4 regions of the Promicromonospora sukumoe genome follow, and region 2 is predicted to be linked to each of the others. Evidence: riboswitches for the same ligand, from Rfam matches in the RefSeq annotation. Region 2 holds a riboswitch; each other region holds the start of a gene.
What was found. Region 2 has a riboswitch for cyclic di-AMP ahead of FHX71_RS18135 (C40 family peptidase). Riboswitches for the same ligand answer to the same signal wherever they lie in the genome.
Positions count from the first base shown of each region.

Region 1: another riboswitch for cyclic di-AMP. It lies ahead of FHX71_RS28615 (C40 family peptidase); the one in region 2 lies ahead of FHX71_RS18135 (C40 family peptidase).
Region 3: another riboswitch for cyclic di-AMP. It lies ahead of FHX71_RS21475 (C40 family peptidase); the one in region 2 lies ahead of FHX71_RS18135 (C40 family peptidase).
Region 4: another riboswitch for cyclic di-AMP. It lies ahead of FHX71_RS03335 (C40 family peptidase); the one in region 2 lies ahead of FHX71_RS18135 (C40 family peptidase).

Region 1 is NZ_JACGWV010000004.1:35,609-43,316, reverse strand. It holds gene FHX71_RS28625 (S8 family serine peptidase) at 1-522, opposite strand, end outside; gene FHX71_RS28620 (hypothetical protein) at 643-1,536, opposite strand; cyclic di-AMP (ydaO/yuaA leader) riboswitch at 1,700-1,896, shown strand; gene FHX71_RS28615 (C40 family peptidase) at 1,898-2,632, shown strand; gene FHX71_RS28610 (hypothetical protein) at 2,812-3,753, opposite strand; gene FHX71_RS28605 (GlsB/YeaQ/YmgE family stress response membrane protein) at 3,767-4,033, opposite strand; gene FHX71_RS28600 (ion transporter) at 4,244-5,083, shown strand; gene FHX71_RS28595 (class I tRNA ligase family protein) at 5,087-7,090, opposite strand; gene FHX71_RS28590 (hypothetical protein) at 7,594-7,708, shown strand, end outside.
Region 2 is NZ_JACGWV010000002.1:197,630-205,337, reverse strand. It holds gene FHX71_RS18160 (YceD family protein) at 1-18, shown strand, start outside; gene rpmF (50S ribosomal protein L32) at 21-215, shown strand; gene rnc (ribonuclease III) at 304-993, shown strand; gene FHX71_RS18145 (DNA-formamidopyrimidine glycosylase family protein) at 986-2,197, shown strand; gene FHX71_RS18140 (NAD(P)-dependent oxidoreductase) at 2,306-3,283, opposite strand; gene FHX71_RS18135 (C40 family peptidase) at 3,428-4,312, opposite strand; cyclic di-AMP (ydaO/yuaA leader) riboswitch at 4,314-4,465, opposite strand; gene FHX71_RS18130 (phytoene desaturase family protein) at 4,621-6,375, shown strand; gene FHX71_RS18125 (FtsX-like permease family protein) at 6,894-7,708, opposite strand, start outside.
Region 3 is NZ_JACGWV010000002.1:987,901-995,608, reverse strand. It holds gene FHX71_RS21500 (MFS transporter) at 1-283, opposite strand, end outside; gene FHX71_RS21495 (MarR family winged helix-turn-helix transcriptional regulator) at 280-651, opposite strand; gene FHX71_RS21490 (MHYT domain-containing protein) at 879-1,730, opposite strand; gene serC (phosphoserine transaminase) at 1,851-2,954, opposite strand; gene FHX71_RS21480 (iron-dependent transcriptional repressor DtxR) at 3,044-3,760, shown strand; cyclic di-AMP (ydaO/yuaA leader) riboswitch at 3,937-4,134, shown strand; gene FHX71_RS21475 (C40 family peptidase) at 4,137-4,931, shown strand; gene FHX71_RS21470 (universal stress protein) at 5,094-6,074, shown strand; gene FHX71_RS21465 (aspartate aminotransferase type Ic) at 6,172-7,416, opposite strand; gene rocD (ornithine--oxo-acid transaminase) at 7,466-7,708, opposite strand, start outside.
Region 4 is NZ_JACGWV010000001.1:740,745-748,452, reverse strand. It holds gene FHX71_RS03350 (STING domain-containing protein) at 1-397, shown strand, start outside; gene FHX71_RS03345 (AAA family ATPase) at 394-912, opposite strand; gene FHX71_RS03340 (FAD-binding oxidoreductase) at 1,027-2,430, shown strand; cyclic di-AMP (ydaO/yuaA leader) riboswitch at 2,635-2,789, shown strand; gene FHX71_RS03335 (C40 family peptidase) at 2,790-3,626, shown strand; gene FHX71_RS03330 (purine-cytosine permease family protein) at 3,734-5,161, shown strand; gene FHX71_RS03325 (cysteine hydrolase family protein) at 5,158-5,757, shown strand; gene FHX71_RS03320 (SMP-30/gluconolactonase/LRE family protein) at 6,024-6,917, shown strand; gene FHX71_RS03315 (hypothetical protein) at 7,088-7,642, shown strand; gene FHX71_RS03310 (YbaK/EbsC family protein) at 7,665-7,708, opposite strand, start outside.

The sequences.
Region 1 (7,708 bases), on a different contig from region 2:
GCCCAGGGAGAGGTTGATGACGTCGGCGCCGTGGTCGGCCGCCCAGCGGATGCCGTCCGCGATGTCCTGCGACGAGCCCGTCCCGGCCTCGAGCACCTTGACCGGCAGGACCTTGGCGTCCGGCGCCACGCCCGCTACCCCGATGCCGTTGTCCGTGGCCGCGGCGACGATGCCCGCCACGTGCGTACCGTGCTCGTCGCCGTCGTTGGCGCCGTCGGGGCCCCTGAAGTCCCCGTCGCCGCACGGACGGACGTCCGCGCAGCCCGTGAAGGTGGCACCCGGCAGGAGCTGTCCCGCCAGGTCCGGCTGGTCGAAGTCGACTCCTGTGTCGACCACGGCCACCACCACGCCCGCGCCGGTGCTGGCCGGCCAGGCCGCCTCGGCGTTGATCTGGTCCAGGCCCCACTGCTTGTCCCGGAGGGGATCGCTGGTCGCGGCCTGCGCGCCCGGCGCGACGGCGACCAGCGCCGTCACGACGAGCGCCACGGAGGTGGCGGCGCCGGCAAAGGACTTCCTGTTCATCTGTGCCCCCTGTGCTCGCACGGGGGTTGATTACCCCCGAACTGGGGCAAACCTAGGGGGACCGGACAGGCGCCGAACAGGCCCCGCGTCCGATCGGGGGTGAAATTTACACGATCGCAATCAGGCCCAGGCCTGGGAGAGCTCGCCCTCGTCGGAGGCCTCCCGGGACAGCCGCAGCGCGGCGATCGAGGCGCCGAGCAGCAGGGCCACCACCCAGGCGCCGAGCTGGTGCCCCTCGGGAGAGATCGCGGCGGAGGCGATCCTGCCCGCGGCCATCGCTACCGCGGACAGGGGGTCCTCGCTGAGGGCCGAGCCGGGCCAGATGTTCTCCTGCACGGCCAGCAGGGCGGGGCCGGCCGCCTGGAACACCCACACGACGCCGGCGGCGGGCAGCCAGCCGAGCAGCTCGATCGGCCGGCTGTCGACGGTGAGGCCGAACGCGACGCCCAGCGCCACCGCGAAGATCCACCAGGTGCCGACCGGGGACACGGAGCCGCCCGGCACGAGGCCCCAGAACCAGCCGTCGAGGAGCACCACGGGCAGGGCGAGCGCGACGCCGCGCAGCGCCGCGGGCCCGAGGCCGGCCAGGAGGCCCGCCGCGAGGCCGAAGAGGCCCGCGGCGCAGGTGACGACGAGCATCCCGAGCGGCATGGCGTCACCGGGCACGGTCTCGCGGGCCGCGAGCCACCAGGACGAGCCGCCCGCGGCCGCCATGGCGGTCAGCGTGCCCGCGATCGCGGCGGCCGCACCCGCGCCGGCCGAGGCGGGGAGGCGGGCGGTGACGCCGGAGAGCAGGCCGCCGATCAGGGCCATGACGACGAGGCCCGCGACGGCGCCGTCAGCCGTGAACGGCAGCGGGAGCAGTCCGGCCGCCGCGGCGTCGGACGCCTCCGCAATGCCTGTGACCTGGTACGACATCTGCGCCAGCCACGGCAGGAAGCCGCAGGCCCACCAGACGATCGCACTGATGGGAAACACCCACCAGGCGGAGATACGGGAGTGCGATTCGCCCATGCGGCCGAACGCTAGCGGATGTGTGATGTCGGTCATAACCCCGGACGCCCGAAACGGCGCAAATCTGCGCCTTCGTTGGGTCAGACCGGAATGCGTAACCCGATCGTGACTTTTTCCATGAACGTGTGTACTTTGACTTCTGCTCCACCCCCACGGTGGAGTCGCGATCCGGACGCCGAATCCTGTCACCGGTTCGTGACCAGACGTTCAAGACAGGAGCGGGGGACCCATTCCCGGGCGACAGCAGGATCGTCGTCCTCGGGGTGAAGCCGGACGGTACCCCCTTGTAAGCCGTGCGGCCGGGTAGCACTCCTCACCCGAACCCGACAGCTGACCTCGCAGGCGGTACAGGAGACCTTAGGTGACGAACTCCCTCCGCGGACGGCATCGTGACAGCCGCCCGGCCCAGACACCACTGACTATCCTCGCTCGTACCGCCACCGAGAACGCCGGCACCGTCGCCCGCCGTGGCGCCATCGCGGCAGCCGCAGGCGGCGTCCTCATCTCGACCATCGCGACGACGGCCCACGCGGCCCCCGCGATGGACCTGAAGACCGAGGTCAAGACCGCGAAGCTCAACTCGGTCGACCTCAACTCCCTCACCGCGGTAGCCAAGCAGTCCCTCGTCGGCGCGCCCACCGTGACCGTCCCGGCCGACGCGAAGATGCCGATCGAGATGGAAGCCCTGGGCACCTCGAAGGGCGCCGACGGCGAGAAGGGCGAGGGCCCCGCCGTCGTCTCGGTCGACGCCCCGGACCCCGTGCCGGTGGGCCAGCAGGCCGTCAACATCGCCTTCAACTACCTGGGCATCACCTACGTGCTGGGCGGCGCCTCGCCGGCTGAGGGCATGGACTGCTCCGGCCTGATCCAGTACGTGTACGCGCAGCTCGGTGTCTCCCTGCCGCACTCCTCGAGCGCGATGCTCAGCTCCGGCTACCAGGTCACGTACCCCGAGCCGGGCGACATCGTCTGGACGCCCGGCCACGTGGCCCTCTACGCGGGCAACGGCATGATCATCGAGGCCTGGGCCGCCGGCATGCCGGTGCGCTACACCGAGATGTGGCAGAACAGCCCGACCTTCATCCGGGTCGTCTGAGCCGGAGGCGCAGCGCAGGGTGAGGGCCGAGGAACGAGGCACTCGCCCGGAGCGGAGCCGCAGGCTCAGACGACAAAGAGCAGAGTCTGAGCCGCAGCACCTAGTGAGGCGCCGCCTCCACCTCGGGCCCCGGCCCGACGGCGGGGCGGCGCCTTTCGCGTTCCCCCGCGAGGCGCGCCCTACTCCGGCCAGTCGCAGCTCTCCGCGATGAACGCGACCAGGTCGGCGCGTGCCGAGTCCGGCATGGGCACGTAGATCACGTGCTGCGCCACCCCGTCGACGCTCGCCGACACGGGCAGGAACGTGCCGCGCTTGTCCTCGCCGACGGCGTGGGCGTCGCAGCGGGCGGGCACGACGGGCAGCGTGACGCTGCCGCCGGACCGCTGGCCGTCGAGCGCCGCGCCGGTCCAGCCGGAGCCGTCGTCGCCCGGGTCGGGGTTGTTCATGATGGTGGTCCCGGCGATGCGGTCGATCGTGACCTCGGGTCCGCCGTCCACCGGCTCGACCCGCAGCGTGACCAGCGCGGTGAGCTCACCGTCCCGGGTCTCGACGGGGACGTCGGCGTCGACGGTCAGGCTCACGCCCGCGGCGACGGCCGCGCCGGCACAGTCCACCGCGTGGTTCCGGGCGAGGTGGCCGCCGGGGTCGCCCACCTCGTCGACGACGACGTCGGTGGCCGGCCCGAGGTCGTCGTACTCGCCCAGGGCCAGCATGAGGACAGCCGACGGCGCGGCGTCCGGCACGGGCTCGCCGGGCCCTGCCGGGAACCCCGCGCACTCCGCCTCGCCCAGCCCGAGGTAGACGTCGCGCGTCGTGCCGGGCCGCAGCGCCGGGGTGCGGTTCTCCTTGGTGGGGTGCGACGGACCGAAGCCGTCCGCGTCCAGGACGCCCGACAGGAGCGTCATCGTCTCGTCCGAGTCGTTGGTGACCGCGAGGACGATCTCCCGGGCGGCGTACTGCGTGCGCCCCTGGTCCACCTGGACGGTGAGGTGGCCGGCCACGTCGTCGGGCACGGGGCCCAGGGTCGACGACGGCGTGGGCGCACCGCCCGAACATGCGACCGCGGCCGCCCCGACCAGCGTCGTCAGGGCGACGACGAGGGCGGTGCGGCCGCGGGCCACAGCGGTCTGCCGGTCAGGCGGTCTTGCGCCGACCGAAGATCGCCTGGGCGATCAGGATGACGATGATCGAGCCGATGACCGCGAACAGCCAGGTCGACCAGGACCAGAACGCGTCGAAGCTGATGTTGAAGAGGAGGCCGCCCAGCCAGCCGCCGAGCATGGCTCCGAGCACGCCGAGAAGCAAGGTGACCCAGAAACCGCCCGGCTGCTTGCCCGGGATGACGATGCGTGCGATGACACCGGCGATCAGTCCGAGGATGAGAAAGGCCCAGAAGCCCATGGCATTTTCCTCCAGTCGTGTTGCTTGCTTGTGCTCTACTCAAGCACTGATTTGGTTCAGTTGCCACCGGACCCGCCGATTAGACCTATATCGGGACATTGCAGGCGGACAAGACAGGGCGCACCGCAGCGCTAGAGTTCGGCCGGGCACGGGGCCCGAGGCACTGCCGGAGCACGGGCTCCGGGCACGGGAACGTTGAGGAGAGACCGGATGAACCAGGACATCGGCACGCAGGCGGTACCGCGGACCGGACGGGAACGGCTCCGGGCGTTCCTCGACCAGAAGTGGGTCACCAACCTGGTGCTGGGGGTGATCCTGGCGAACGCCCTGGTCCTCGGCGCCGAGACGATGGTGACGGGCGCGGCCCTCGACGTCCTGATCGCGATCGACCACACCATGCTCGGCTTCTTCGTGCTCGAGCTGGTGCTGCGGATGGTCGCCTACGGCCGGAAGTTCTTCCGCGACCCGTGGAACGTGTTCGACCTGCTCGTCGTCGGCGTCGCGGTGCTCCCCGCGAGCGAGTCCCTGTCCGCGCTGCGTGCCCTGCGGGTACTGCGGGTCCTGCGGGTGATCACCGTGGTGCCGTCGCTGCGGCGCGTGGTCGACGGCCTGCTGCGGGCCGTGCCGGGGATGGGCGCCGTGGGAGCCCTGCTGGTCCTGGTCATGTACGTGTCGGCGGTCATCGCGACCGGCCTGTTCGGCGCGTCGTCCCCCGAGTACTTCGGCAGCCTGTGGATCTCCCTGTTCACGCTCTTCCAGGCCATGACGGGCGAGGCCTGGCCCGACATCGCGCGCTCGGTGATGGAGACCCACCCCGCCGCGTGGATCTTCTTCGTGCTCTACATCCTGGTCGTGAGCTTCGCGGTGCTGAACCTGTTCATCGCCGTCATCGTCAACGGCATGGAGGAGATCGCGGAGGAGGAGCGCCACGACGACGAGCAGAAGGACGAGCGGCTCGACACCCTGGCCGCGCAGAACCGCGAGATCCTCGCCGAGCTCCGCTCCCTGCGGGCGAAGCTCGACGAGGACGACGACGGCGCGGTCGCCTGACCGTCAGGCCCGGTCCAGCACCACGTTGACCAGGTGCGGCGGGCGGACGACGACCCGCCGCACCGCCCGGTCGCCCACCGCGCGAGTCACCGCCGGCCGCGCCAGGGCCGCCCGCTCCAGGTCGGCCGGCGCGACGTCCGCCAGGACCACGATCCGGTCCCGCAGCCGGCCGTCCACCTGGACCACGGCCTCGACCTCGGAGGTCACCAGGTACGCCGGGTCCACGTCGGGCCACGGCTGGGCCGCGACCGGCGTCGTACGCCCCAGGCGCTCCCACAGGTCCTGGGCGGTGGACGGGGCGAACAGGCTGAGCAGCACCGCGACCGCGGCGACGGCCTCGCGGTAGGCCTCTAGGCCGCCGTCGGACGAGACGCCGTCGTCCGCGTCACCGTCGGACGGCGCCGCGCGCCGCACCACACCCACCAGCTCCATCAGCCGCGCGATCGCGACGTTGAACCGGCCGGCCTCGACCAGGCCGTCGACGTCGTGCACGGTGCGGTGCACCACCCGCCGCAGGGCGTCGGACTCCGCCGTTGGCCCGTCCGCCGGTCCGTCCGCCGGTCCGTCCGCCGGTCGAGCGTGTCGAGACCCTGGTCTCGACACGCTCGACCCGCGGAAGGCGCTCGACCCACGGGACGTCAGCCGCAGCACGCGGGCCAGGAACTTGCGCATCGCCTCCGGCGAGACGTCCGCCCAGTCGACGTCGTCCTCCGGCGGCCCCGCGAACAGCATCGCCAGCCGGACGGCGTCCACGCCGTGGCGGTCCAGCTCGGCGGCCAGGTCCACGCCGTTCCCCAGCGACTTGCTCATCGCGCGGCCGTGGTTGACCACCTGCCCCTGGTTCAGCAGGCGGGCGTACGGCTCGGGCGACGGGACCAGGCCCATGTCGTACAGCACCTTGGTCACGAACCGCGCGTACAGCAGGTGCATCGTCGCGTGCTCGACCCCGCCGACGTACAGGGCGGCGGGCATCCAGCGGGCGGCGTCCTCGGGACGGAACGGGCCGTCCTCGTACCCGGGCGACAGGTAGCGCAGGAAGTACCAGGACGAGTCCACGAACGTGTCCATCGTGTCCGTGTCGCGCTCGGCCGGGCCGCCGCAGCGCGGGCAGGTGGTCTCCACCCAGTCCCGGGCGGCGGCCAGGGGCGAGACGTCGCCGGGCGCCAGCCGGTCCCCCTCCAGGTGCGGCAGCTCGACGGGCAGCTCGTCGTCGGGCACCAGCACCTCGCCGCACGCCGGGCAGTGCACCACCGGGACGGGGGCGCCCCAGTAGCGCTGCCGCGAGACCAGCCAGTCGTGCAGGCGGTAGGTGGTCCCGCCGTTCGGGTCCTCGGAGCGGCCGATCCAGTTGCGCTGCATCGTCAGCACGTGCGCGGGCCAGCCCGGTTCCAGCAGGGCCATGTCGTCCAGCAGGCGGTCGGCGTAGGCGGTGGTCCGGAAGAACCACTGCGTCAGGCTGCGCCCGACGACGGCGGTCCCGCAGCGCTCGCACGCGCCGTCGACCACCTGCTCGTTCGCCAGCACCGTCCGGTCCTGCGGGCACCAGTTCACCTCCGCCTCGGCCCGGTAGGCCAGGCCCCGCTCGTGCAACCGGGCGAACAGCCACTGCGTCCATCGGTAGTACGCCGGCTCGTGGGTGTGCAGCCGTCGCGACCAGTCGAACGAGACGCCGTAGCGCCGGATCGACGCCGCCTGGGTCGCGATGTTCGCCTCGGTGAACACCGCCGGGTGCTCGCCCCGGCGGATCGCGGCGTTCTCCGCGGGCAGGCCGAACGAGTCCCAGCCGACCGGGTTCAGCACGTCGAAGCCCTTGGCGCGCCAATATCTGGCTTGGACGTCGGTGATCGCGAAGACCTCCGCGTGGCCCATGTGCAGGTCGCCCGAGGGGTAGGGGAACATCGTCAGCAGGTAGCGGCGGGGCCGGGCGCCGTCGTCGGCCGCCTCGAACGGGCCGGGCTCTGTGTTGCCGCCGCCGGTGGGTCCTGGGGTGGGGTGCTGCTCGCTCATCGCTCTCGCTCTCCGGTACGTCGATCGGGTCCGGGCACGAAAAAGCCCCTCGCAAGGAGGGGCGGCCGCACCGGTCGTGCCCGATCGAGGGCGAATCCGGTGCGGCTAGGTAAGCAGCGAGCGTGCGGTGCGCATGCGGCCACGGTACGCGGGCCGGCCGGCCGGGTAAAGGACGGGAGCCCGTGGCTCGGCGTGCCCCCAGCGCACTCCGAACCACGGCTCCCGTCCGACGTGTCGTAGCTCGGCCCGCCCCCAGCGAGGTCCGAACTCCGTCCGCGTCACAGGTAGGACGCGGTCCCGACCCGGATGTCACAGCACTTTTCGATGTATTCACATGTGGCCCGGCTCCCAGGCCTACCGGATGAAAACGCATCTCGCGCGCTGAACGCTGCCCTGGGCACTCATTTTCACCCTCACACCGCCCCGAACCGGACGCCACGGAACAATCAGAAGAAATTTCCAGAAGTGCTGTGACATCCGCGCGGCTCGCGCGTCTGGGCTGCATGGAACACACCGAGCACCCCGAACTCGTTCGCCTGGGCGCCCAGTACCTGCGCGCGTACGCGGAGGGCGACGCCGTCAACCTGTACCGGCTCGCGGACGCCTGGGGAGCGAGCG
Region 2 (7,708 bases):
GAGACGAAAGAGAGCTAGCCGTGGCTGTTCCGAAGCGCAAGATGTCGCGCAGCAACACCCGTGCGCGTCGCTCGCAGTGGAAGACCACCGCAGCGACCCTCACGACCTGCCCGCAGTGCCAGGGCAACAAGCTGCCCCACACGGCGTGCCCGACGTGCGGTACCTACAAGGGTCGCACCTACCGTGACGCCCTGAAGACCGTTCACGCGGGCTGACGTGGCGAAGGGCGGTCCGGCCCCGGCGAGGCCGGAACCTACCGCGCTGCTCGAGAAGCTCGGGGTCCATCTGGACCCCGAGCTTCTTGTGCTGGCACTGACCCACCGGTCGTTCGCCCACGAGGCCGGAGGCATCCCCACCAACGAGCGCCTGGAGTTCCTGGGCGACACGGTGCTGGGGCTGGTGGTCACCGAGGCGTTGTTCCGGCGGCATCCCGACCAGTCGGAGGGCGACCTGGCGCGCATGCGCGCGGCGACGGTGTCGCAGCGTGCGCTCGCAGCGATCGCGCGCACCCTCGGCCTGGGCAAGTACGTGCTGCTGGGCAAGGGCGAGATCCGCACGCGCGGCTTCGAGAAGGACTCGATCCTGTCCGACACGGTCGAGGCGCTCATCGGCGCGACGTACCTGTCGCACGGCCTGGAGACCTCGCGCGCCCTGGTGCACCGGCTGGTCGACTCCACGCTCGACGTCGCCGCCGGGCTGGGCGCCGGCCTGGACTGGAAGACGTCGCTGCAGGAGGCGTCCGCCGAGCGCGGCCTGGGCGCGCCCGACTACCTCGCCACGTTCGAGGGCCCCGAGCACGCTCGGGTGTTCCACTCGACGGTCGTGATCGACGGCGTCACCTACGGCTCGGGCTCCGGCACCGCGAAGAAGCACGCCGAGCAGGGCGCCGCCGAGCAGACCTACCGGGCTCTCCTGGAGAAGTTCCCGCTGCCCGACAAGGCCGACGGCGCCGACGCGTCGGCCGCGGGCAAGGCGCCGGCGTCCGGTGCCTGAGCTCCCCGAGGTCGAGACCGTCCGCGACGGTCTCGACCGCCTCGTCGTCGGCGCGGTGGTGCGCGACGTCGAGGTGTTCCGCGAGTACAGCGTCCGCCGGCACGACGGCGGCCCGGACTCCTTCCGCGACCAGCTCACCGGCCGGCGGCTGTCGGCCGCGGTACGCCGCGGCAAGTTCCTCTGGCTGCCGCTGACGGAGCCCGCCCCGCAGCCCGCGACCCCGCAGCCCGGGGCGGCCCCGCTGGTCGAGTCTGTCGAGACCCCTCCCGTCGCCGCGCTGCTGGCGCACCTCGGGATGTCGGGCCAGCTCCTGGTGCGCGGCGCGACGCCGGACACGTCGGCGTCGGCCACCGAAGCGGTCACGGCGGATGCCACGGCGCAGAGCGACGCGCCGTCCGGCACCGCGCCAGGTGGCGTGGTGCCCGACGGCGCGGCCGGCACCGAGGACGACTGGCAGCACCCTCACCTGCGGGTCCGCCTGCACCTGGACGGTGCGCCGTCGGGCGCGCGGTACCTCGACTTCGTGGACCAGCGCACGTTCGGGCACCTGAGCGTCCATGACCTGGTGCCCGCCGACGACGGCGCGACGCGGGCGGGTGGCGCCCCGACGTCGGGCATCATCCCGACGTCGGCCGCTCCGGTGCCGGCCGCACAGGGCCCGGCCGCGCCGTCGGCCGTGACGCCGTCGCCTGGGACGCCGTCGAGCATCCCCGCAGGCCACGGCTCGGACCTGCCGCTGCTCCCGGAACCAGTGGCGCACATCGCGCGCGACCTGCTCGACCCGAACCTGGACCTGGACGCCCTGGTGAGCCGCGTCCGCCGTCGTCGGACGCAGGTGAAGCGGGCGCTCCTGGACCAGACCGTCGTGTCCGGCGTGGGCAATATCTACGCCGACGAGGCGCTGTGGCGCGCGCAGGTGCACTGGGCGCGCCCCACGGACAAGCTGAAGGCGGCGGACGTGCGGCGCGTGCTGGACTCCGCGGCCGAGGTCATGCGCGAGGCGCTCGTGCAGGGCGGCACCAGCTTCGACGAGCTGTACGTCAACGTGAACGGGCAGTCGGGGTACTTCGACCGGTCGCTCGCCGTGTACGGGCAGGAGAACAAGGAGTGCCGCCGCTGCGGCGCGCTGGTGCGCCGCGACGCGTTCATGAACCGCTCGTCGTTCAGCTGCCCGGTCTGCCAGCCCAAGCCCCGAGGCCTCTGACCCGCTCAACCCGCCTCCCGCACTCGCTGAGTGCTGGGTATTCGCCCTTCCGGCGCGCAGAAAAGGGCGAATACCCAGCACTCAACGAGCCGCCGGGCGGGGTGAGGGTCAGCGGGTCGCGACGTTGCGGAGGGTGTCGCCCGCGCGCCAGGCCGTGAGCTGCTCGGCCAGGAAGCGGGCTGCGCCGCGCGGACGTCCGCCCGCGACGTGCGGGGTGAGGATCAGGTTCGGCACGTCCCACAGCGGGGAGTCCTCGGGCAGCGGCTCGGTCTCCATGACGTCGAGCGCGGCGCCGGCGAGCCGTCCGGAGCGCAGGGCGTCCTCCAGGGCAGCCTCGTCCACGGTCGCCCCGCGGCCCACGTTCACGAACCGCGCCGACGCCGGCAGCAGGCCGAGCAGCCGAGCGTCGAGGATGTGCCGCGTCGCGGGCACGGCCGGCAGCAGCGAGATCAGCAGGTCGGTCTCGGCCAGCAGCGCGTCGAGGCCTCCGGCGTCGACCACCGGGTACCCGGAACGCTCGCCGGCGCGCGAGGCGACGCCGGTGACCTGCGCGCCCAGCGCCGTCAGCAGCGGTGCCAGGCGCAGTGCGATGGAGCCGAAGCCCCAGATCGTGACGCGCGCGCCGTCGAGCGAGTACTCGCGGCCGGTCACGCCGTCTGCCTGGGCGAACGCGATCTCCTTGGCCCAGCGGTGCTCCCGCTGCGCGGCCAGGGACACGTCGATCCGGCGGACCGACGCCAGGATGAGGGCCAGGGCGTGCTCGGTGACGGTGTCGTCGTGCAGGGACTGCCCGGACGAGATGACGACGTCGGGCGCGAACCCGGACCGCAGCGCGACGTCGGGCCCCGCGGAGAGGGTCTGCACCCAGCGCAGGGCGGTCATGCGCTCGGCGGCGTCGGCGACGATCTTGGGCGGGCTCGACCAGGTGACGAGCACCTCGGCGTCGGTGTGCTCCGCGGGGATCGGCTCGGTCATCGCGTAGGTGGCGACGGTGTCGGGGCCGCCGGGTGCGAAGGAGGCTCCGCCGTCGGGCAGCAGGGACGGGAAGTCGAGGTCGAAGGGCACGTCGGGTACGAGGATCTTCACTCCGGGGACGTTACCGGACGGGCCCACGCGGCAGAGCGCCCGTCCGGCCTGTCCGAGGAAGTCCTCGGGGCGGCCGGGCGGGCGCTCTGCGCTGGGGGTTCTTGCGAGGTACTGCGGGGTACTGCGGCTATCGCGGGAAGAGCGTCAGCCCGTCACCCGGATGAAGACCGGGTTGGTCTGCCACATCTCCGTGTAGTGCACGGGGACGCCGGCCTGCTGGGCCTCGACGACCATGCCGTTGCCCGCGTAGAGCGAGACGTGGCCGGACGTCCAGACGATGTCGCCCGGCTGGGCCTCCGCGGCGGAGACCTGGTAGCCGACGGTCGACATCGAGGCCGAGCTGTGCGGCAGGCTGATCCCGAGCTGGGCGTAGACGTACTGGATGAGCCCGGAGCAGTCGAAGCCGCTGGGTGAGGCCCCGCCCCACACGTAGGGCACGCCCACGTACTCGAGGGCGAGGTTGACGGCCTGCTGGCCCAGGCCCGAGGAGGACGCGGCGGCCTTCGCCACCACGGCCTCGGCCTCGGCTGCCGCGGCGGCCTCGGCCTCTGCGGCAGCCTTGGCCTCCGCCTCGGCCTTCGCCTTGGCTTCCGCCTCGGCCTTGGCGCGCGCCTCGGCCTCCTTCTTCTCCTTGGCCTCGGCGATACCCGCCTTGGTCTCGGCGTACGGGGTCACGCTGACGCGACCCTGCTCGGCCAGGAAGCTGGCGTCGTTGGCGACCTCGACCTTGGTCACGAGGTTCTCGGCCAGGCCCGCGCGGGTCTTGGTGTCGAACGTCTTGTTGGCGAGCGTGGTCTGGGTGTGGGACTCGGCAGGCGCGGTGTGGGCGGTCTGGGTGAAGACCGACGCGAGCATGCCGGAGGTGACTACCGCGATCGCGCCGGTACGGGCGGCGTTCTCGGCTGCTGTCTGGGTCAGAGCGGTGAAGGGGGTGAGGGCGGGGCCCTCGGCGCGATGCCGCGCCCGGTTGCTGGGTCGGTTTACCTGGTCGTCCGCCCAGTCCTGGGTGCGGTCGGTGAGTACGGTCACCAGTGATCTCCTCGGACGCCTACGAAGTGAGCTGTCGGGTTCGGATGGGGAGAGCAATCACCCGGCCTCACAAGGAGGCTTCACCCCGAGGACACTCCCGTGCCCGGCTTACTTGGTTCCCCCGCCCCTGTCACGTTCTGGCTGCTCAGGACCGGTGACAGGGTTCGGCGTCCGGGCCTGGACCGACCCGTTGCTGGAGCGGCGAGATCGACCGTACTCGTCTCCCGTTCAAATGTCACGATTAGGTCACATACCGTCTTGTGATGGAACGTTCCTGGCAATGAGTGCCCCGTGTCACCATGGCGTGCATGTCCGATTCCCTGCTCGACACCCTGCGCGCCCGGTACGACGTCGTCGTCGTGGGCGCCGGTCACAACGGCCTCACCGCAGCGGCCTACGCGGCCCGCGGCGGGCGCTCGGTCCTCGTCCTGGAGCGCGCGGACCACGTCGGCGGCGCGTCCGTCTCGGCCCGCCCGTTCACCGGCGTGGACGCCCGTCTGTCCCGCTACTCCTACCTCGTCTCGCTCCTGCCGCACCGGGTCGTGGACGAGCTCGGGCTGCCGATCCGGCTCGTCCGCCGTCGTTGGTCGTCGTACACCCCCGTGGCCGACGGCGGCCTGCTGGTCGACACCCAGGACGAGGCCGCCACACGCGCCTCCTTCCGTCGCCTGACCGGTTCCGATGCCGACCACGAGGCCTGGGGCCGGTTCTACGCGATGACCGCCGAGGTGGCGCGCCGCCTCGCGCCCACCCTCACCGAGCCCCTGCTCCCGCGCGCCACCGTCCGTCGCCTCGTGTCCGACGGCGTGGGCGAGGAGGCCTGGCGCGCCCTGTTCGAGGAGCCCCTCGGTGAGGTGCTGCGCCGCACCTTCGCCGACGACGTCGTGCGCGGCGTCGCCGCCACTGACGGCCTGATCGGCACGTTCGCCGACGTCGACGAGCCGTCCCTGAGGCAGAACCGCTGCTTCCTGTACCACGTGATCGGCAACGGGACCGGCGACTGGGACGTCCCCGTGGGCGGCATGGGCGCCGTCTCGGGCGCCCTGCGCGACGCCGCCGTGGCGGCCGGCGCCACGATCGTCACGTCCGCGTCGGTGACCGCCGTCGACCCCGGCGCCGTGGGCGCCGAGGTGGCCTGGACCGACGCCGACGGGCGCACCGGGGGCGTGACCGCCGGGCACGTGCTCGCGGGCTGCGCGCCGGCGGAGCTGGACCGGTTGTTGGCCGGAGCGGGGCGGGGGGCTGCTTCGGGTGGGGTGGTGGGTGGTGCTGGTGCTGGTGCTGGTGGTGCCGGTGTCGCCGATGCCGCGCCCGAGGGCGCCCAGCTCAAGGTGAACATGCTGCTCAGCCGGCTGCCGCGCCTGCGCGACGACGTCGACCCGGTCGCCGCGTTCAGCGGGACCCTGCACGTCAACGAGTCGCTGACCCAGCTCCAGACCGCGTACGCGCAGGCCGCCGCCGGGCGCATCCCCGACCTGCCGCCCAGCGAGATCTACTGCCATACGCTGTCCGACCGGACGATCCTCGGGCCGTCGTTGGCCGGGACCGACGCGCAGACGATCACGCTGTTCGGGCTGCACATGCCGGCCCGGCTCTTCCGCGCGGACCCCGACGGCGCCCGCGAGCAGGCGCTGGCGGCCACCCTCGCGTCGCTGAACACCGTGCTGGCCGAGCCCATCGAGGACGTGCTCGCTCTCGACGCCGACGGCGCGCCCTGCCTCGAGGTGCGCACCCCAGTGGACCTGGAGGGCGACGTCGGTCTGCCGGGCGGGCACATCTTCCACCGCGACCTGACCTGGCCGTTCGCGGAGGACGGGCCCGGCTCCGCCGTCGGCGAAGCAGCGGGTGCGGCGGGCGGGTCAGGCGCGGACGCCGGAGCCGCCAGCGGGGCTGCGACCTGGGTCGACCCCGGGGCGGCAACGGGTGCCGCCGAGCGCTGGGGCGTCGCGACGGCGCACCCGAGGGTGCTGCTCGCGGGCGCCGGCGCCCGCCGCGGCGGCGGCGTCAGCGGCATCCCGGGCCGAGCCGCCGCGATGGCGGTCCTGGAGACCCCGGCCCTCTGACTCTCTGCTGCCCCACCGCCCGACCTCACGGTGTTGACCACAGCAGTTCCTGCCAGGATGCGGCCCCTGCTGGCAGCAGCTGCTGTGCTCAACACCAACCCGCGAGGCGGCGTCGCGCGGGCGGACGTCGTCGGGCGGCGGTGTTGACCACAGCGGTTGCTGCCAGCCCGAGGGCCCCGGTGGCAGCAACCGCTGTGGTCAACACCGGGGATGACGGGGCGGTGCGCGGCTGGGCGGCGTCAGGACGACGGCGTTGAGCACAGCGGTTGCTACCAGCCGAGGGCCCCGGTGGCAGCAACTGCTGTGGTCAACGACGGGTGGGCCGAGCCGCGGCGGGGGCAGGCCTGGAGGGCTCGGCCCTCTGACGCCGGCAGGGCTCACGGCGGCGTCGTGGCCAGGTCCGGCTGACTCCGGTTCAGCAGGCTCTGGCGGACCATATCCCGAGGGTTGACGGTCGCCTGGGGCCTGCTGAATCGGAGTCAGCCGGGCAGTGGTCAGCCGGGCAGATCAGCAGCAGGTCAGTCGAGGGCCAGGGCGGCTGCCGGGGTGACCGCCGCGGCTCGGCGGGCCGGGACGACGGCGGCGAGCAGCCCCGCCAGGACCGCGACCGGCACCACGGCGGCCAGCGCGAGCCACGGGACGCGCCAGGTCGCGGCGTCGAGCGCCGTCGTCAGGAATGTCTCGTAGCCGACCCAGGCGAAGCCGACCCCGAGCGCGGTGCCCAGCACCGCGGCCGACACCGCCAGCAGCACGGCCTCGGCGGCCAGCATCCGCCGGAGCTGCCGGCGGGTGAGCCCGAGCGCGCGCAGCACGGCGTGCTCGCGAGCCCGTTCCAGCACCGAGAGCCCCAGCGTGCTCGCGATACCGATCAGGGCGATCACCACGGAGATGCCCAGCAGCCCGAGCGTCGCGGCCGTGATCGTCGCCAGCAGCTGGCCGTCCGCGGCCTCGGCGCGCAGCCCGTTGTCGACGTCGGCGCCGACGTCGTCAGCGAGGGTGTCGAGGTCGCCGAGCAAGGCGACCGGGTCGGCGTCGGCCGCGGCACGCACCCAGACGGCGTGCACCCGCGGCGAACCGAGCGCGGTCAGTGTTTCCGGCGCGACGACGCCGGCGCCGCCCCAGCCTGTGCCGGTGGTGACCCGCAGCTCCGTCTGCGCGGGGCCGTCGGCCCCCGGGGTGTCCGCAGCGCTTTCAGGCTCCGCGGCGGCGTCGGCCTTCCCGTCGCCGACGGCGCTCACCGTCACGAGGTCACCGGTCCCGTCGCCCAGCCGGTCCGCCGGGTCGTCGCCGTACACGTCGGCGTCGAGCGCGACCGTGCCCGGCTCGACCCGGG
Region 3 (7,708 bases), 790 kb from region 2:
GCCCGAGGCCCAGTACGCCCATGCCGCCCTGCGTGAGCATCAGGAGCTTGCGACGGTCGACGCGGTCGGCCAGCAGGCCGGCCCACGCGGACAGGAAGAGGTGCGGGATGAACTGCAGCGCGGTGACGATGCCCACGGCGACGCCGGAGTTGTTGGTGAGGACGGTCAGTACGACCCAGTCCTGCGCCACGCGCTGCATCCAGGTGCCGATGTTGGCGACGAGAGCGCTGGCGAACCAGAGACGATAGTTACGATATTTAAGGCTGGCGAAGGTTGCGCTCATCGAGCGGCGATCCGGATCAGGAGCTCGCTGGCACCTGCAAGGATCTCTCTCTCCTCTACGGTCAGGGTGGACAGCTGTTTGGTGAGCCAGGCGTCGCGCCGACGCCGGGTCTCGGCGACCTCGCGCTCGCCGGCCGCGGTGAGGCGGACGACGACCTGGCGCTTGTCGGTCGCGTGCTCCACCTTCTCGACGAGGCCGAGCTCGGCCAGGGTGTTGACGGCCCGGGTCATCGACGGCGGACGCACGCGCTCGTGCTCGGCAAGGGAGCCGGGGGACATCTCGCCGTGCTTGTGCAGCACCGTCAGGATCCCGAACTGCCCCTCGGGGAGGTCGGCCTCGCCGCGCTCGGCGCGCAGGCGACGGGACACTCGGGTGAGGGCGACACGGAGGTCGCCCCCGACGGTCGCCGGGCTTCGGCTGGACCTGCGGGAGCTCGACGGCACCCGCAACAGTCTAGATCATTAGCCTTGCTAACGGTACGTGGGTGCGGTCACACCGGCCACCCTCTGACGGCGGTAAGACCGCAGGTGGGAATGCCGAAGCGCCCGCCCCCGGGGAAGGGGGACGGGCGCTCGGCCGTTCGGTGCGGCGGGGGTCAGCGCGCGCGGTGGGTCTGCGCGAACTGTGCGGCGCTCGGCTGCAGCTCCTGCTGCACGCTCTCGAACCGCTGTCCCTGCTCGCTGTGCGCCTTCAGCCGGTTCTCGAACTCGGCCTGGGTGCGGAGCTCGTCCTCGGTGGGCCACAGGCCGATCCCGAGGATGAGAAGGAAGGTCACGACGCTGACGGCCATCACGAGCGGCACGAGCAGCTGCATCGTGGAGGCGCCCGCCGGGACGACGTCGACCGGGTTGACCACGGAGACGCCGGCCATGCCGGTGTAGTGCATACCGGTCACCGCGATCCCCATGACCAGGGTCGCGACGATGGTCGCGAGCGTGCCGCGGATGTGGACCGTGCACCACAGCGCCGCGGTGGCGGCCACGATCGCGATGACGACCGAGGCGATGACGTAGACCGGGTTGTAGACGATCTGCGCGGACATCTCCATGGCTTCCATGCCCATGTAGTGCATGGCCGCGACGCCGGCCCCGGCCAGTGCGCCGCCGACGAGCATCGCCGGCAGCTTGCGCTTGCCCAGCTCGGTGATGAACAGGCCTGCGCCGACCACGACGATCGCGATGGCGGCGCTGAGGAGGGTTTCGGGGATGTTGTACCGAATGGTCACGCCGGAGGCGGAGAAGCCGAGCATGGCGACAAAATGCATCACCCAGATCCCGGTACCGCCGAGGGCGACGGCACCGAAGACGAGCCACGCCGCGCGTGCGCCGCCGGAGGCCGCTCGGGCCCGGGACGTGCACGCAAGACCCGTCGCTGCGCCGGTGCACGAGATCGCGAACGCCAGGATGGGCGTCACGATCCCGAAGGTGAAGTGGTCGATCAATGGCATCTTGTTGAACAGCCCCTCAGAATGGTTCCCTCTGTTGCGGAAACGTTACAGAGTTCCTGGTGTACCGGACAATAGGCAGAAGTCCCCGTCGAAGGGGTATTGCGGACGTGATCAGGCTGGTCAGAAGCGTTCGACGAGATAGTCGACGCACTCCGTGAGCGCCGCGACGTCGTCGGGCTCGACGGCGGGGAACATGCCGACGCGAAGCTGGTTGCGCCCGAGCTTCCGGTACGCGAACACGTCCTGCACGCCGTTGGCGCGTAGCTCGGAGAGTACCCGCCCGGCGTCGATCTCGTCGGCCAGGTCGATGGTTCCGACCACCGTGGACCGCTCCTCCGGGCGCCGCACGAACGGCGTCGCCCACGGGCGCGCGTCGGCCCAGGAGTAGAGGGTCTCCGCCGACGTCGCGCAGCGCTCGGCCGACCACTTCAGGCCGCCCTGCTCCAGGAGCCACTCCACCTGGTCGGCCAGCAGCAGCAGGGTCGCGACGGCGGGCGTGTTGAGCGTCTGGTCCAGCCGCGAGTTGGAGAGCGCCGTCGTGAGCGACAGGAACTCCGGCACCCAGCGGCCCGAGGCCTCGATCCGGGCGGCTCGCTCGACCGCCGCGGGGGACAGCACGGCGAGCCACAGGCCGCCGTCGGCCGCGAACGCCTTCTGCGGCGCGAAGTAATAGGCGTCGGTCTGGCTCAGGTCCACCGGCAGCGCGCCGGCGCCGGACGTCGCGTCGGTCAGGACGACGGCGCCCTCCGGGCCGGCCGGGCGCAGCACGGGCGCCATCGCCCCGGTGGAGGTCTCGTTGTGCGGGGTGGCGTAGGTGTCGACGTCGTCGGCCGGCTGGAGGTAGGCCACCGTGCCCGGCTCCGCCGTGATCGCCTGGGACGGCTCGAGGAAGGGCGCGCGCGACGTGGCCGTGGCGAACTTGCCGCCGAACTCGCCGAACGACGCGTGCTGCGCCTTGCGCTCCACGAGGCAGAGCGTGGCGACGTCCCAGAACGCGGTCGAGCCGCCGTTCCCGAGGGCCACCTCGTACCCGTCGGGCGCGCCGAGCAGCTCCGTGACACCCTCACGGATACGGCGCACCAGGTCTTTCACGGGTGCCTGCCGGTGTGAGGTACCGAGCACGTGGGCGTTCGCCACGAGATGATCGACCTGGCCCTGGCGCACCTTGGAGGGTCCTGAGCCGAAACGGCCGTCGGCGGGCAGCAGGTGTGTCGGGATTGTCAGTGGCACAGAACTAGACTAGAACCTGGGCCGACGCCCGGGGCGCCGAGCCCAGGGGCGACTGGACGGCTGCGCGCATGACGGGAGCTGACGTGACGGATCTGATCGACACCACCGAGATGTACCTCAAGACGATCTACGAGCTCGACGAGGAGGGCATCACCCCCCTGCGCGCGCGCATCGCGGAGCGCCTGGGGCACTCCGGGCCGACGGTGTCGCAGACCGTCGCGCGCATGGAGCGCGACGGACTCGTGATCGTGACCGGGGACCGCCACCTGGAGCTCACGGAGCTCGGGCACGAGAAGGCGATGCGCGTGATGCGCAAGCACCGCCTCGCGGAGCGCCTGCTGACCGACGTGATCAAGCTCGACTGGGAGCACGTGCACGTCGAGGCCTGCCGCTGGGAGCACGTCATGAGCGATCTCGTGGAGAAGCGTCTCGTGGGCCTGCTCGACCACCCGCACCACGACCCGTACGGCAACCCGATCCCCGGCCTGTCGGAGCTCGGCGAGGCCTACACGGACGTGCCGTTCCTGGCCGGCGTCATCTCGCTGCCCTCCGCCTTCGAGGCGGCGGCGAAGAAGGGCGTCAAGGGCGAGCCGCTCGCGGCGTCGCTCACCCGCATCGCGGAGCCGCTGCAGACGGACGTCGAGCTGCTGGCCCGGCTGTCCGACGCCGGCCTCGTGCCCGGCTCGCGGATCACGGCCGAGCTCAGCGACGGGACCTACACGGTCACGGTCGACGGCGCCGGGACCGCGCTCGAGCTGGGCGAGGACCTGGCGCGGCACCTGTTCGTCGCGACCGCCTGAGACATACGCCTGAAATGCCCGCCTGAGACCGGTTGCAGGTGCCCGAAACGGGCCAGTTTGTCGGAAAGGTCTAGCCGCACGTCCGACACGCCATGACATTCGTTGCCGGAACGTGACATCGGGGGTGACGTCGGGTACGTTCGGACCGCTCCCGCGGAGTTTATTCCGAGGGAGTCTCCGGACGGACGCCGAACTCTGTCACCGGCCGGGGCCCCAAGACGACCGCATGACAGAGGCGGGGGACCCACCATTGGGCGCCAGGGTGCGTCCTCGGGGTGAAGCCGGGCAATCCATTTTTGGTGGAGCGCACGGCCGGGTGATTTCTCCCACCCGAACCCGACAGCTGACCTCGAAGGCGTACAAGGAGAGGTACTACGTGACCGCACGTACCACCCGCGCACGCCATCGTGCTGCGCGCCGCCCCGTGACCCCGCTGACCGAGCTCGCCCAGAACGCCGCCGTGGGTCGCCGTACCGCGGTCGCCGCCGCGGGTGGCGCGCTCCTGGTCTCGACGTTCGGTGGCGCGATGGCAGCGCAGGCCGCTCCGATGGAGACCGGCCCCGCGAAGATGAACTCCGTGGACCTGAACGCGCTGACGTCGCAGGCCCGTGAGTCCCTGTCCAACGCCCCCGTCGTGACCGTCGCGCCCGACGCCGAGCTGAGCGTCGAGAAGTCCGCCGTCTCGGTGGTCTCCGCCGCCGACAACGAGGACTACCAGGCCGAGATCGCCGCCAAGGAGGCCGCTGAGGCAGCAGCCGCCGAGGCAGCCGAGGCCGCCGATGCTGCGGCCGCCACGGTCTCGACTGCTTCCGCGTCCGTCGACGTCCCGGCGTCCGCGATCGGCAACTCCGTGATCTCCATCGCCAGCCGGTACATCGGCGTCCCGTACGTCTCCGGTGGCGGCAGCCCGAGCGGTTTCGACTGCTCGGGCTTTACTTCGTACGTCTTCGGCCAGCTCGGCATCTCGCTGCCGCACTCGTCCTCGGCGCAGGCCGGCTACGGCACGCAGGTGTCGGCGTCGGAGGCCCAGCCGGGCGACCTCATGTGGACCCCGGGTCACGTCTCGATCTACGCCGGTGGCAACACCATGATCGACGCCTCGAAGCCGGGCACCGTGGTCGACTTCCGCACCATCTGGCAGTCGAACCCGACGTTCATCCGCCTTGGCTGACCGCAGCCACGTAGTACCTCGCAGAGCGCCCGCCCGGTCACGACCGGGCGGGCGCTCTGCTTTGCCGTCGTCCTGCATACTTTTTGCCTCCGGATACCCATGGGCACCGCGCCGCCGGTAGCGTTGGAGGGCAAAGATGCACTGCCGAGGAAAGGACTGGCGATGACACGATCCGAGGTCGTACTGGTCGGGGTGGACGGATCGGCCGCGAGTCTGCACGCGCTGGACTGGGCCACCGCCTACGCGCACCGCGTGGGCTGGGCGCTGCACATCGTGTGCAGCTACTCCCTCCCGTCGTTCACGGCCGCGTCGCTCGACGGCGGGTACGCCGCCCTCGACGACACCACCATCCAGGAGGGCGCCAAGGCGGTCCTGGTCGAGGCGGAGAACCGCGTGGCCGACGCCGGGGTGCGCGCCACGACGGAGGTCGCCACCGGTGACGCCGCGGGCGTGCTCGTGGAGCTGTCCGCCGACTACGGGCTCGCCGTCGTCGGAACCCGCGGCCGGGGCGGGTTCACGGAGCGGCTGCTGGGCACGGTGTCGTCGGCGCTGCCCGCGCACGCGAAGTGCCCGGTGGTCGTGGTGCCGCTGCGCGCCGAGACGAACCGCGGCGTCTCCTGGACCCCGCCCGACCTCAGCTCCGACGGGCCCGCCGAGGTCGTGGCCGCGGACACCGGTACGACCCCCGCGGTCGCGGAGATCCGGGAGGTGCGCCGCATCGTCGTCGGCGTGGACGGGTCGCCGCAGGCCGAGCGGGCGCTGCAGCACGCGATCGTGCAGGCCAACGCCTGGGGCGCGGAGCTGACCGCCGTCACCGGGGTGCCGGTGGGGAACGCCGGGATGCTCGCGTGGCTGCCGTCCTCGATCGACCGGGAGCAGGTGCTCGCCGACATCGGGGCCGGCATGGACGTGCTCGTCGACCGGTACGAGGCCGAGAACCCGGGGCTGCGCATCCGGCGGATCGTGCTCGACGGCACGGGCGCGGAGCTGCTGACGGAGTTCTCGACGGCGTCGGACCTCGTGGTCGTGGGCTCGCGCGGCCGCGGCGGGTTCCGCGGGCTGCTGCTCGGCTCGACGAGCCAGGCCGTGCTGCACCACGCGGCGTGCCCGGTGCTGGTGGTCAACAAGCACTGCCCGGACTGACCGCGCCCCGGCTCGGCCGTGCGCCCAGCCAGAACGTGTCAGACCCTCAGGTCACCGGGGTGACCTGAGGGTCTGACACGTTCATGGGTCTGACAGGTCAGGCCTGTGCGGCCTCCGCCGCCGCGAGCAGCACGCAGGTCGCGACACCGTCCATCGCCGTGCGGACCTCGTTCAGCGGCGGCATCGACGGCGCGAGGCGCACGTTCTTGTCCTCCGGGTCCTTGCCGTACGGGTGGGTGGCGCCGGCCGGCGTCAGGGCGATGCCGGCCTCCTTGGCGAGCTGCACCACGCGGGCCGCCGTGCCCGGCGCGACGTCGAGCGACACGAAGTAGCCGCCCTTGGGCTCGGTCCACGACGCGATGCCGTAACCGCCCAGGCGCTCGGTCAGGATCTCGACCACGGCCTCGAACTTGGGCGCCAGGATCGCGCGGTGCTTGCGCATGTGCTCGCGCACGCCGTCGGCGGAGCCGAAGAACATCGCGTGCCGCAGGTGGTTGAGCTTGTCGGGGCCGATGGAGGCGACCGACAGGTGCTTCTTGAACCAGGCGATGTTGGCCGGCGAGCTGCCCAGGAACGAGACGCCCGCGCCCGCGAACGTGATCTTCGACGTCGACGCGAACAGCAGCACGCGGTCCGGGTGGCCGGCCTCCGCGGCCAGCGCGACGGCGTTCGGGCTGGTCACCTCGTCGTCGGTCAGGTGGTGCACCGCGTACGCGTTGTCCCACAGGATGCGGAAGTCCGGGGCGGCCGCGGGCATCGAGACCAGCGCGCGGGCGACCTCGGCGCTGATGACCGCGCCGTCCGGGTTGGAGTACGTGGGCACGACCCACATGCCCTTGATGGTGGGGTCCGCGGCGACGAGCGCGGCCACTGCCTCGGCGTCCGGGCCGTCCGGCGTCATCGGAACCGGGACCATCTCGATGCCGAAGGCCTCGCAGATGGTGAAGTGGCGGTCGTAGCCCGGGACCGGGCAGATCCAGCGCACCTTGTCCTCGCGCGCCCACGGCTTCGGCGAGTCCGCGAAGCCGAACAGCTCGGCGAACGCGACGACGTCGTGCATGGTCGTGAGCGAGGCGTTGCCGCCCGCGAGGAGCTGCTCCACGGGCACGTCGAGGAGCTCGGCGAAGATGCGGCGGATCGTGATGCCGCCGTCCAGGCCGCCGTAGTTTCGCGCGTCCGTACCGTTCTCGTCCGTGTGCACACCGACGCCGGGCAGCGCCAGCATCGGCTCGGCGAGATCGAGCTGCTCGGCCGACGGCTTGCCGCGCGTGAGGTCCAGCTTGAGGCCCTTGGCCTGAAGCTCGGCGTAGGCCTGCTGGAGCTCCGCGAGTGCGGGGAGCATGGCGGTGTGGTGGGACGACGTCGTAGTGGTCACCCCCGGGAGAATACGCTCAGCCGGCGGTCGGTGACAGTTTGGGCCGACGCCGTTTGCGCGGCGGGGTCACCTTGGCGTCCGGGATGTCTGAGGTGTCCGCAGATGGGGTGCCCGCATCGGCCTCCTCGGGAGCCTCGGGTGTCTCGGCATCGGACGCCGGTGCCTCGGTCTTCGTCGTGTCGGCCGAAGCCGGCTCATCATCCTCCGCCTCCGCCGGCTCCTCGACCTCCGCCCGCGCCTCGCCGTCCGAGCCGCCGTC
Region 4 (7,708 bases), on a different contig from region 2:
GCAGGACGACTTCATCGCGCGCGAGATCGCCGAGGCCGGGCAGATCGTCGACGCGGTGCTCGACGACAACCTGTCGCGGCCCCGCTCGATGAAGGCCCTGCCACCACGCCGCGGCGAGCCGCTGCGACTGCTGGACGTCTTCCCGACCACGATGTCGGCCATGAGCGACACGATCGAGCAGCGCGTGGCGCACCTCGGCGTCGGCGGCGAGGAGACGGCGCGCCTGCGCACGGCGCGCGACGAGCTGGAGGCCAAGGAGATCGACCGGTTCCACCTGCGGCTCCTGGACCGCGTACGGCAGGACACCGAGCGCGAGAGCGGGCGGCTCATGCGGGACGTCGTCCGGGTGGAGCGGGCGCGAGCCGTGTTCCCGGGGCTGGACCCCGGGCTGCGCTAGGGCTCCTGGACCCGTTCGATCGTCACGGCGTCGATCGTCGCCTCGTCGAGCACGTGGACCGCGGCGTACCCCTCCGAGCCGAGGACGCCGAGCGCCTCGTCCAGGTCGCGCCGCTGCCTCCGGACCACCTCGTCGTCCACGACCCGGCCGGCGCGGCCCGCGTTGTTCGCCAGCATCCGCTCGACGGGCAGGTCGAGGACGATCGCGACGGCGGGCACCCCGCAGGCCGCCGCGAGGTCGAGGTTGTGCCGCCGGGCGGCCGCGTGCACGTTCGTGGCGTCGACGACGGCGAGGCGCCCTGCCTCCAGGCGCCGCGCGGCGATGAACCGGACGAGCTCGAACGCCGCGGGCGTCACGCTCTGGTCGGCCTCGGAGTCGGCGATCATCGCGCGGCACCGGTCGCTCGAGACCACCTCGTAGGGCCCGAAGTGCCGCGCCGCCCACGTGGACTTGCCCGAGCCGGAGGGGCCGATCAGCAGCACGAGCGACGGCACCGGGACGACCAGGGGATCCATGGTCGGAAGGATGGCACAGGCCGCGTGAGCCAGGTCACGGCGCCGTCCGGTCACACCTGGCGGGTCTACCGAGTCTTCCTTCCGTTCGGCACACCAGCCCTGGAAGGAATTCTCGTGACCTCAGCACTCGACACCCTGCGCCGCGACTTCGGCGGCGACCTCATCGAACCGGGCGACGCCGGCTACGAGGCGGCCGCCCGGTCGCGGCTCGTCGCCGGCAGCCCGGCGTACGTCCTGCGGCCCAAGACCGTGGCCGACGTGCAGGCGGCCGTCCGGTTCGCCTCCGGCTCCGGGCTCGCCCTGTCCGTCCGCGGCGGCGGGCACGGCTTCGCCGGCTTCGGCACCAACGACGGCGGCATCGTCATCGACCTCGGCGCGCTCGCCGGCGTGGAGGTGGTCGAGGGCGCAGCGGGGGTCGACGGTGGAACGCCGGCCGGCGGCTCAGCTCCGGTCGACGGCGGAGCGCGCCTCGTGCGGATCGGCGGCGGCGCCACCTGGGGACCGGTCGCCGACGCGCTGGCCCCGCACGGCCTCGCGATCTCCTCGGGCGACACGAAGAGCGTCGGCGTCGGCGGGCTGACGCTGAGCGGCGGCATGGGCTGGAAGGTCCGCCGCTACGGCCTGGCCCTGGACAGCCTCGTCGCCGCGCAGCTCGTCACGGCCGACGGCGCCGTCGTCACCGCGAGCGCCGACGAGCACCCGGACCTGTTCTGGGCGATCCGCGGCGGTGGCGGCAACTTCGGCGTGGTGACCTCGTTCGAGTTCGTGGCGCACCCGACGACGCGGGTCTTCTTCGGCAAGGTCTCGTTCCCGGCGGCAGAGGCCGCCGTCGTGCTCCAGGGCTGGGCGGACTACCTGCGCACGGCGCCGGAGGAGCTGACCTCGATCGCGAACCTCGCCAACCCGTTCGCGGGCGGCCCGGAGGCCCCGGTGGAGATCCACGTGGCGTTCGACGGCGACGACGCGGACGCCGCGGACCGGGCGCTCGCCCCGATCCGCGCGCTCGGGACGGTCGTCGCGGACGACGTCGCGCTGACGGCGTACGCGGACGTCCTGGTGGAGGGCGCGACGCCGCCGCCCGGTGTCCACGTGCTCGCGCACGACGGCCTGGTGGACCGGGAGTCGGTCGCGGAGACCCTGGCGATCCTCGCGGAGGCCGGCACGACGCCGGGCTCGCCGTCGATCGCGGTCCGCAGCCTCGGCGGCGCCATGTCGCGGGTGCCGGGCGACGCCACGGCGTACGCGCACCGGCAGGCAGAGCTCATGGTCACGACCTTCACCGGGGGCCCGGCGCCCGCGATCGAGGCCGCCCGGCCGGCGCTGGACGCGCTGTGGGACAGGCTCGCTCCGCACCTCCACGGTGCGTACGCGAACTTCCTCTCGACGGCCGATGAGACCGACGTCACAACCGTGTACCCGGAGCCGACCTACGAGCGGCTCGCGGCGGTCAAGCGGCGGTACGACCCGAGCAACCTCTTCGCGCGGAACCACAATGTGCGACCTGGACGGATGTCCTAGTCGGGACCTTCGGCCCGGTGGGCGCCGTCCGCAGATCCGGGACGGCGCCCACCCTTTAGTGCAGGTCGGACATTCCGGTCAATAGGCCCGAGGCGGTCGGTTGCGCCCGTAACGCGATCGTGACTTTCGCGCCGAGGCGGGCTACGGTCGGTCCCGCTCCCGGGCATTCCGTGAGCACTCGTGGTGGACGCCGAGCCCTGTCACCGCCACGAGTTGTCTGAACAGATGACAGGGACGGGGGAACCAAGTACGTGGGCACCGACGGTGCCCTTGGGGTGAAGCCGCACCAGCACGACGCGGCCGGGTCATTCTCCGATCCGAATCCGACAGCTCACCTCGTAGGCGCCGGGAGAAATGCTGTGACTACACGCACGCCCGGGCGCCATCGTGCTGCCCACCCGCCCATCACCCCGCTGACGCCGTTCTCACGCGCCGCAGCCCGCGGCCTCTCCGCGACCGCCCGCCGTGGCGCGGTCGTCGCCGCAGGATCGGGACTGCTCGTCTCGCTGCTCGGGGTCCCGGCCAACGCCGCCCCCGCGAGCGACCCCGGCACGAACACCGCCGAGCTCGAGGCCGTGCGCGACGTCGTCCGCGACGCCGCCGCGAAGTCGACCACCGCCGACGTGAGCACCGCCGCGCTGGTCACCGCCAAGGTGAACACCGCCCCGGCCGTGAAGGTCGCCGCGGACAGCGAGTTCACGCTGGAGACCGGCACCATCAAGGTCACGCCGGCCCCCGAGCCGGAGCCCGAGCCCGAGCCGGAGCCCGTCGTCGAGGCCGAGCCCGTCCAGGCCGAGGTCACCGAGACCGCCGCCGTCGCCGAGGAGCCCGTGCAGAAGGCCGCCGCCGCTCCGGCGTCCTCCTCCGGGTCGCAGATCGTCGACATCGCGATGCAGTACCTGGGCGTCCCGTACGTCTGGGGCGGCTCGACCCCCGCCGGGTTCGACTGCTCGGGCTTCACGTCCTACGTCTACGCCCAGATCGGTATCACGCTGCCGCACTCCTCGGCGGCGCAGCGCAACTCCGGCACGCAGGTCTCCGCGGCCGAGGCGCTGCCGGGCGACATCATCTGGTCCCCGGGCCACGTCTCCATCTACACCGGCAACGGCATGCAGATCGAGGCCCCGGTCCCCGGCCAGACCGTCCGCGAGTCCAAGATCTGGCAGGACAGCCCGGTCTACCTCCGGATCAGCTGACCCCCGGGCGTTCCGGCTTCCCCGGAGCCGACGCCCGCCCCGCACGGCTCGAAGGGCCCGCACCAGCACGGTGCGGGCCCTTCGTGCGTCGTGGCAGGATCGCCACCATGAGCAGCGCGCCCACGAGCGTCGAGACCAATGCCCTGAACACCATCGACGAGGCCGAACGGCGCGGTTCGCCACGCAACCTGTTCTGGCCCTGGTTCGGGGCCAACGTGTCGGTGCTCGGCCTCGGGTACGGCTCGTACCTGCTCGGGTTCGCCGTCTCGTTCTGGCAGGCCGTCATCGTCGGCACCATCGGCATCGTGGTGTCGTTCCTGTTCTGCGGGTTCATCTCGCTGGCCGGCAAGCGCGGGTCGGCGCCCACCATGGTGCTCTCCCGGGCGGCGTTCGGCGTGCGGGGCAACAAGCTCCCGTCCCTGCTGTCCTGGGTGCTCACCGTCGGCTGGGAGACCGTGCTGGTCGCGCTCGCCACGCTCGCGACGTCGACCGTGCTCGGGACGCTCGGCTGGGGCGGCGGCACCGTCACCAAGGTCGTGGCCCTCGTGGTCGTGGCGGGCATCGTGGTCGTCGCCGGCATCTTCGGGTTCGACCTCGTGATGCGGCTGCAGGTGGTCATCACCGTGCTGACCGCCGTGCTCACCGTCGTCTACATCGTCCTGGTGCTCGACCACATCGACTGGGCCACGGTCGCCGCCATCCCCGCCGGCGGCAGCCCGCAGGTGATCGGCGGGCTCGTGTTCATGATGACCGGCTTCGGGCTCGGCTGGGTCAACATGGCCGCCGACTACTCCCGCTACCTGCCGCGCTCCGCCTCCGGGCGCGGCATCGTCGGGTGGACCACCCTGGGTGCCTCGCTGGCCCCCGTCGTGCTGCTCGTCTTCGGCCTCCTGCTCGCGGGCTCGGACCCGGTGCTCAACGAGGCGATCGGCGCCGACCCGATCGGCGCCCTGTCGACGATCCTGCCCACGTGGTTCCTCATCCCGTTCGTCGTCGTGGCGCTGGCCGGGCTGATCGGCGGAGCCGCCCTCGACATCTATTCCTCCGGGCTCGCACTGCTCTCCCTGGGCCTGCCCGCGCCGCGCTGGGTCGCCGCCGCCATCGACGGCGCGCTGATGGTCGTCGGCGCGGTCTACGTCGTGTTCTTCGCCGACTCCTTCATCGGCCCCTTCCAGGGCTTCCTCATCACGCTCGGCGTCCCTGTCGCCGCCTGGTGCGGCGTGCTGCTCGCCGACATCCTGCTGCGCCGCCGCGACTACGCCGACGCCGACCTGTACGACCCCGCCGGCCGGTACGGGTCCGTGAACTGGGCCGCCGTGCTGCTCGTGGTCGCCGGCACCGGCATCGGCTGGGGCCTGGTGACCAACACCTACGCGCCCTGGCTCCAGTGGCAGGGCTACCTGCTCGGCCCTCTCGGCGGGGTCGACGGGAACTGGGCGTTCGCGAACCTCGGTGTGCTGGTCGCCCTGGCCCTCGGCTTCGTCGGGACGCTCCTGCTGAGCGCCCGCGCGGTGCGGCGCCAGGAGGAGCGATGAGCGCGGGTGCGGACGGCGTCGGGGCTCCCGGTGCGGAGGGCGTCGGGCCGGATGCCGCGCTCGTCGTGATCGACATGCAGGACGTGTTCGCCGTCCCGCCCAGCCCCTGGGCCTCGCCCGACTACCCGCGCGCGCTCGCCGGGACGCGGCGCCTGCTCCCCGCCTTCGCGGACCGCACCGTCCTGACCAGGTACGTCGCCCCCACCGTGCCCGACGGCGCCTGGCGCGCCTACTTCGACCAGTGGCCGTTCGCGCTCGTCCCCGAGGACGACCCGCTGTACGAGATCACCGACCTCGCCGACGTCGCCGCCGACGGCGAGCCCGTCGTCACACGCACCACGTTCGGCAAGTGGGGCCCCGAGCTGGCGGCCGCCACCCGCGACGCCGGCACCCTGGTGCTCGCGGGCGTCGCCACCGACTGCTGCGTCATCTCGACGGCGCTCGCCGCAGCCGACGCCGGCCGCCGCGTCCTCGTCGTCGACGATGCCTGCGCGGGCTCGACGCCGGAGAACCACGAGCGCGCGCTGGACATCATGCGGCTGTACGCGCCGCTGATCGAGGTCACGACGGTGGACGGGGTGCTCGGGGCCGGCTGAGGTCCGGCGTCGGGCCGACGCGGCGTCGTGGCTGGACGACGTCGTGCGAGCCTCGCCGGGGCGGACACCACTGTTCGACGGGTGGCCGGGTGGGCCGAATTTCGATCGCCTGGCACCCGCAATCTCCACCTGTGCCGGACTGTCCGGCCAGGATGAAATCTTCGGGCCCAGCCCGATCGAAATGAAGCTGACCCGGCCACCCCCGGATCTCATGCACGTCACCGCCCGCCCGCCGCGGGTGAGCAACCGGACAAAGGAGTACACACGTGAGCCTGAACAGGATTCGCGCCCGGTGGGAACGCCACGACGAGCGGTTCGCGCCGGTGCGGGGTGACACGTTCGCCGAGGTGCTCTTCGACGAGGGGAGCTGGCTGGAGGGTCCGGCGTACTCGCCGGCCTGGCGCACCGTGCTGTTCAGCGACATCCCGAACGACCGGGTCCTCGCGTGGGACGAGGCCACGGGCGCCGTCGGCGTCTGGCGCAGCCCGGGCGGCTACGCCAACGGCCGGACCGTGGACCGCGCGGGCCGCATGCTCCAGTGCGAGCACGGCAGCCGCTCGGTGACGCGCACCGAGCCCGACGGCACCGTCACCACGCTGGCCGACCGCTGGCAGGGCAAGCGCCTGAACAGCCCGAACGACTTGGTGGAGCACAGCGGCGGCAGCGTGTGGTTCACCGACCCGACCTACGGCATCCAGAGCGACTACGAGGGCTTCGCGGCCACGCCGGAGATCGACGGCTGCCACGTCTACCGCCGCGACCCGGACGGCTCGGTCACCCGTGTCACCGACGACTTCGCCGGCCCCAACGGCCTCGCCTTCTCCGCCGACGAGCGCACCCTCTACGTCGCGGACAGCGAACGCAAGCACCTGCGGCGCTTCGACGTCGGCCCCGACCTGACCCTCTCCGGCGGCGAGGTGCTCGCGACCTGCGACACGGGCGCCTTCGACGGCGTCCGGGTCGACGACGGCGGGCGTATCTGGGCGGCAGCCCACGACGGCCTGCACTGCATCGACCCGGACGGCACCCTGCTCGGCAAGCTGCTGCTGCCCGAGGTCTGCTCGAACCTGACGTTCGGCGGCCCGAAGCGCAACAGGCTGTTCGTGACGGCGACCAACCTGCTGCTCTCCATCCGGGTCACGGTCAAGGGCCTGCGCTGACGCTGGGTGCTGGGGCTGGGCTGGGGCTGGGCTGACTGAGATTCAGCAGGCTCCCGACGACCGTCACTCGTGCTCCGACGGTCGCCTGGAGCCTGCTGAATCTCCGTCAGCCACTTGAGCACACAACAGGTGCCGACTTCAGTACGGTTTGCCCCGGAGGTGGTCCGAAGATGCTGAACGTCGAGTTCGCGCGTGACCTGGTGTTCACCGCTGTGCTGTTCGGCCTGGTCACCTTCATGTGGGCGGGCTGGGCGCAGGAGCGGCCGCCCGCCGGGGTCGTCTGGCGGGTCGTCCTCGGCGTGCTGAGCGCCGGCGGCCTCGCACTGCTGGGCCTCGGCCTCCCGCCCCTGATCCGCAACTGGGGCAGCCCGACGGCGATGGTCTCCGGAAGCCCCGCGCTGATCGCCTACATCGTGGTGTTCTGGCTCGAGGTCGCCGTGATCGCCGGACTGGCGATCTTCTACGCGCGCAGCGGCCGCCAGCACCTGCTGCCGCCGACCGTGCTGATCGTCGTCGGCACCCACTTCGCGCCGCTGGCCCTGGTGTTCCAGCAGCCGGTCATGATGCTCGCGGCCGTGCTCATCACCGCGGCGGGCGTCGTCAGCCTGTTCCTGCCTCGCCAGGTCGCGGCGCCGAGCTTCTGGTGCGGCATCCTCGCGGCCCCGGTCTTCCTGGTCCTGGGCGCGGTGTCGCTGGTCGCGGGCCAGGGCGCGCTCGCGGGCTGACCGGCGGCGCCGGACCCCGAAGTCAGCCCTCCGGGTTGACCGGCGTCGGGGTGCCGCCCGTGATGC